2 regions of the Bacillus arachidis genome follow, and region 1 is predicted to be linked to the other one. Evidence: predicted binding sites of a transcription regulator. Region 1 holds the regulator's gene; the other holds the start of a gene.
What was found. Region 1 encodes Rex, which represses fermentation and respiration genes when NADH is low (regulators of the CRP and FNR family bind a similar motif). Its sites were predicted from a motif close to TTGTGAAATATTTCACAA; they were not measured.
Positions count from the first base shown of each region.

Region 2: a site for Rex is predicted at 1,345-1,362, ahead of hcp (hydroxylamine reductase). Genes of this name have one in related genera too.

Region 1 is NZ_CP127376.1:256,930-260,146, forward strand. Features, by position in the region: gene QRY57_RS03130 (ABC-F family ATP-binding cassette domain-containing protein) at 1-1,177, opposite strand, end outside; gene QRY57_RS03135 (redox-sensing transcriptional repressor Rex) at 1,362-1,991, shown strand; gene QRY57_RS03140 (YdiK family protein) at 2,017-2,211, opposite strand; gene QRY57_RS03145 (CPBP family intramembrane glutamic endopeptidase) at 2,214-2,957, opposite strand.
Region 2 is NZ_CP127376.1:2,179,874-2,183,090, reverse strand. Features, by position in the region: gene hcp (hydroxylamine reductase) at 1-1,281, opposite strand, end outside; gene QRY57_RS12690 (hypothetical protein) at 1,387-1,983, opposite strand; gene QRY57_RS12685 (hypothetical protein) at 2,382-3,217, opposite strand, start outside.

The sequences.
Region 1 (3,217 bases):
CATTTGAACCGAAAGAAATTTCACCGCTTAACGCCTTCAATTTATTCACAATCGATTTTAATAATGTAGATTTTCCGATACCGTTTGGACCGACTAGTGCGACACTATCCCCTCGGGTCAAACGCATATTTACATGCCCAATAATCGGTTCTTCGTCATATCCAATTGAAACATCTTTTACTTGTAATACGTCGTTTCCGCTTTGCTTTTCGATATCAAAGTGGAAGGATGCAGACTTAGAGTCACTTAATGGCCTGGTTAGTAATTCCATTCGATCTAATTGTTTCTGACGACTTTGTGCACGTTTTGTTGTAGATGCACGAGCAATGTTTTTTTGGACAAAGTCTTCTAGCTTAGCAATTTCCTCTTGTTGTTTTTCGTAACGCTTCATTTCCTGTTCATATAGTGCGGCTTTTAAGTCTAAATATTTACTGTAGTTACCAACATATCGTCTGCTTTCCTTATTAGAAATTTCATATACTTGTGTGACAAGCTTGTCTAAAAAGTAGCGATCATGAGAAACGATTAAAATAGCTCCAGGGTAGCCTTGTAAATATTGTTCAAGCCATGTTAATGTATCGATATCTAAATGGTTTGTCGGTTCGTCCAAGATGAGTAAATCTGGTTTGGTTAATAGTAGTTTCCCAAGAGCAAGTCTTGTTTTTTGGCCACCACTTAACGTAGAAATCGTTGTTTGATGTGTTTCAACTGGAAAACCGAGTCCACTCAAAATGGAGCGAATATCAGCTTCATATTGATAACCGCCCTGATCTTTGTAGTCTAACTGCAATTGATCATAATCAGCGAGTAATCTTTCGTACGAAGTAGCATTTGAAAAGTTCTCTTCTTTACCCATTTCCTGTTCTAACCTTCGAAGTTTTGTCTCCATTTGCTGTAGATGTGTAAAGACAGTGAGCATTTCATCCCAAATTGTTAAGGAAGTTTCAAGACCGGTATTTTGAGCCAAATAACCAATTGAAACATCTTTTGGTTTTATCATTTCACCGCCATCATGAGATAACTCTCCAGCGATTATTTTTAACAATGTAGATTTTCCAGCACCATTTCGACCAACGAGTGCAATACGATCTCTTGTTTGAACCTCCAATTTAATGTTTGCAAGAATTGTTTCAGCACCGTATAATTTTGAAAGCCCATTCACTTGTAATAAAATCAATGTTTTCACCTCAAATAATTTCTTAACTTTGCCATGTTTATATTTCTCAATCATACTAAAAATAGTGTATAGTTTAAAATAAAGAGAGAAGTCTTCTCTCTATTATACAAGGAAAGTCATAAGTGCTAAACTTCTGTATTTGTTTCAATCATATGAACAAAGATAGGAAGAGAGGAGAGGTTACATGGATCAGCAAAAGATTCCACAGGCCACTGCCAAACGATTGCCTCTATACTATCGATTTATCCAAAACTTATCTCTTTCTGGTAAGCAACGTGTTTCATCAGCGGAATTGAGTGAAGCTGTCAAAGTAGACTCAGCAACGATTCGAAGAGACTTTTCATATTTTGGAGCGTTAGGAAAAAAGGGATACGGATATAATGTGAATTATTTACTATCATTTTTCCGTGAAACGCTCGATCAAGATGATATAACACGTGTAGCACTTATTGGAGTAGGTAATTTAGGGACCGCTTTCTTACATTACAATTTCACGAAAAATAATAATACAAAGATTGAAATGGCTTTTGATGTCAATGAAGAGAAAGTTGGAAAAGAAATCGGAGGAATTCCTGTATATCATTTAGATGAATTAGAAGAGCATCTAACAAGTGATATACAAGTGGCAATATTAACAGTACCCGCTACCGTTGCACAAGCTGTAGCAGATCGATTGGCCGAAACAAATATACACGGAATTTTAAATTTTACACCAGCACGATTAAATGTTTCAGAAAATATAAGAATTCATCATATTGATTTAGCTGTAGAATTACAAACACTAGTTTATTTTTTGAAAAATTATCCACAATAAAACGCAGAGGGATTCCCTCTGCGTTTTATTGTGGCTTTTTCTTTGTAAATTTGACTAAGATAAGTCGAAGCGCCAAATTAAAGTCAATTGTTGCCATAGCAGCAAACAGCAGTGTCCCAAAGTTCCAGATTGTATCTGTAACGTTCGTAATTGCGAAACGTGTAAAGACGCACCCAAGAAGGAAATACAGTGCTGCCATGAACAATGGTGAATTTCTCATATTTAAAATCCTCCGATAAATCCTTGCATTTTTTCTGCTTCTTTAATCATTTCCTGTATTTGTTCGTTACTTATCATAACTTGAGCTAATGCAACCATCGTATTCATTGCAACATGTGCCATAATAGGAACGATAATGCGTTTTGTTTTTACATATAAAAAGGCGAATACAAGCCCCATAGCAGTGTATACCAATAGATGTGTAAAATCAAAGTGAATTGCTGCGAATACAAGTGAGCTAATAATAGCAGCGATAAAGAAGTTGAATCTCTTATACAATGTACCAAATAAAATTTTTCTAAAGACAATTTCCTCTAAAATGGGCCCCATTATCGATATAACAATAAGGAACCAAGGAGTAGTTCTTGCAATTTCCATTAAGCGAGCTGTGTTTTCAGAACCAGGTTTAATGCCTAATAAACGCATTTCGATTGTGCCTGCAATTGTTTGAGAAAAGAAAGCTAAAAAGAAACCAATAAAAATCCAACCAATTGTGGCAGGAACACTGGAACGTGTTGTGTCGAAACGGCTTTCGCGAATATCTGTTCGTAATAGCCAAAGGACAACACATAGCGCAATGAAAAAGCTAATAATTGCCCAATGACCAGTCATGATTTGTATTTTTTCATCTCGTGTTAAACCGCTATTATTATAAAATCCGGTTTTTGCAAGAAGCGGTAATCCGATGATACCTGATAATTGCATCAGAATATATGTAACTATAATCCACCAATATTGTTTTTTCAAATTGGTTAACCATCCTTTCTAACTCTAGTTTATGAGATAAGGCAGGATAACATGTAAGTATCCAGCCATGGATACATAATAACGGTCTCTATTATTATTTTTTTGTAAATCTTTCATCGAAAGTGAAATAGGAGACAGGAAAAAGCTGTACCTATAGAGAAAATAACTTATGGCATCTTTCATATTGTAACATACGGTAAGTGGAAAAGCTGATTCATATACAAAAGGCTTTTTTAGAATTATTTCTGTTATTGTTGCAT
Region 2 (3,217 bases), 1.9 Mb from region 1:
TAACATCATATTCATATCTTCTGCTGCAGTTGTAATAAGTTTTAAACCAAACGTTTCTTGTAATACATCAAGCACACCAGGTGAAATAAATTCAGGTGCCTTTGGACCAATACGAATATCTTGAATCCCGAGACTAAATAACCCAAGTAAAATCGCAACCGCTTTTTGTTCAAACCACGATAAAACAATACTAACTGGCAATTCATTCACTTCACATTGAAAGGCATCAGCTAAAGCAGCTGCTATTTTTATTGTAGATATAGAATTATTACATTGCCCTAAGTCAATGTAACGTGGAATTTCCGTACCTGGTACAACACCATAATTCACATCATTAAAGCGGAATTTCCCGCACGATGTCGTTAATATAACTGTTTCTTGCGGAAGTGACATTGCTAATTCACGATAGTACTCTCCAGCTTTACCTGGCGCATCACAACCTGCAATAACAAAGAAACGCTTAATTTCCCCTTCTCTTACCGCTTGAATGATTTCTGGTGCTAATGATAATACTGTATTATGATGAAAACCTGTTACCAGCTGTTCCTCCGACTCCATATGTACTTCTGGAAGTTCTAGCGCTTTATGAATCAATGGTGCAAAATCATCATTTTCAATTTTCTCTACACCCTCAAGACCTGCAATATCATATGAAAAGAAGCGATCAGAATACGATCCTTTAATTGGCATAACACAGTTCGTTGTAGCCAATATTGCACCAGTAAACTTTTCAAAGAGGCGTCGCTGATCATACCATGCCTTACCAATATTTCCTTTTAAATGTTTATATTTTTTTAGCTGTGGATACCCATGCGCTGGTAGCATTTCCGAATGAGTATAAATATTAATTCCTTTTCCTTCTGTTTGCCTTAATAATTCCTCTAATGCAAATAGATTATGGCCAGTAACAACAATTGCCTTACCTTCTACACGGTTTTGTGTAATTTGAACAGGCTCTGGAACACCAAAATGATTCGTATGTGCCTCATCTAACAGTTCCATTATCCGTAAAGCTGATTTCCCAACTTTCATAGCCATATCAATATGTTCTTGTTCATTAAAGTTAGAATTTGTTAATGTCATATATAACGCTTCATGAGTCGTAGCGTCCACAAACTGATCTGTATACCCAAGCTGTGCAGCATGGGTACGATAAGCCGCAATTCCTTTTAATCCAAACACAATTGTATCTTGTAAACTTGCAATTGTTTCATTCTTCCCGCAAACACCCATTACTTTACATCCGCCTGTTGGCGTTTGTTCACATTGATAGCAAAACATATCATCCCACCCTCTCCTAATCAATCATTACAACTAAAGCGTAATATACATGAAGAAAAAAGGATGTGATATCAATCACAATAATTTGTAAAAATTTGTGACACTTCACCTTGTTAACATAATGTTTTTACTGTTTTCTTTGATTAATGCCTGTGCATGAGCATTCCCTTGAATAATATCCCGAAATTCTTTTAAAGAATACAAATGCGTTACTCCTTTTCGAGCATGAATTCGAACAGGCACCCCCTGTAATGCATCATGAAAAGGAAATGGGTCATCAATTGGTTCAATTGGAAACCCTAGTGTAAGTAAATACATATACATTCTTTTTGTAACAACAGCAATATACCACTCAGCTTTCATTTCCAAAGCATGTATAAATAAAATAGCTGTTAACCTTTTGAAATGCCCTCTTCCACGCGACGTTTTCGCAATACTTAACTTTCCAATTTCATAAACATTTTTTAATCCTTTCACCAACTCATTTTTAGAAAACGGATAAAAAAACTCAGAATTAGATTGTTCAGGTGTCGTATATCGAATACATTCTACTGTACCGATATATTGCCCGCCTTCTATTAATAAAAATCGTGATGGATTTAAATTACGCTCTACAAACATTAAATCTCTCTCTTCACAAAAATCTCCCCACAGTTGCTCGAACCAAAAATGTTCTTCCTTTGTTTGAACACGCTGGAACATATTTTCCCGCCTTTCCCATCGCCGTTCTAGTTTTTGATAACGCTTTCACTATCTATCATATAAGAACAAACCTTCGTATGCAACCTAAAACTATTCACTACTTCATTACATATTCTATAAAATAAAATGTTCTCCTATTCAAGTTTTAGACTTATAAAAAATTTTTACAAGAATAAAAAATGCTTTATATTTATGCTGGACTCTCTTTACTTATTAAGTGTATGTGTAACATTTCATATAAAATACACAAATTCACTTCACCTACATAAAAAGTCCACTTCATAAGAAATAGGAGCCCATTACCCACTATATACAGGCGACGAACCCCTTTATTTTTCAACATACCGAGACAATGCACGTTATTTTTTCAAAGCAATCCCTTTTTCAGTGCCGTCTTTTTATGTTACTACCGTTTTTAGCCATTTCTCAAAAATTTGCACAAGACCATGCTTTCCAGCTAATTTTTCTTCTCCTTGCTTTGTTTTATATGGATATAATTGCAGAAAGATTCCGCAACCTGCTTCTATTTTCTTCCCATGCATATGACTGCCTGGGTATACACAAATCACTTCATGGATCGCCCTTCGGTGAAAAATATGTTTTCCATCCTGTTCTTCTACATATTTAATAGACCAATATTTATACATCTGTTCTGTTGCTTTTGTATTGCCTACGGGCTGAAAAATATTAAACATGGGGCTATATTTCACTTCAATAATAATAGAAGACTGGTACTCATAGCGCTCTCCTTGTTTCACATAACAATCTAAACGAATGTCTGGTTTTTTCGTGTCCTCTCCATTATAAAAATGGCTACCTTTACTAAGTGCAATGAGTGGATGTGTTTCAATAAGGTCATTAAACGCTACATGTATTTGGATATTTTCACGATTTAAAACAATTGTCGTACCGTCTTGTAAACCATCTAAGTAAAAATAAGTTTGAATTTGTTCGCGAAGTGGAATATCATCTTTAAATTTTAATTGTTGCAATATAGAAATGATGATGAAGAATGCATAATACTCATACACTAAAAACGTTGGTTTATAAACAAATAATAATGCTGGAGATTGTTGATTATAACGTGGTAGAACTTCTAAATGATATAATAGTTGCCGATGTGTAACAGGTAAAGCATGCATAGTTATATTTGTTTTTTCAGAAATCCCTCTCCAAAATGAAGAATTCAACAAATTTTGAAAGTACAGTATAGATTGGTGTACAATATGATTTA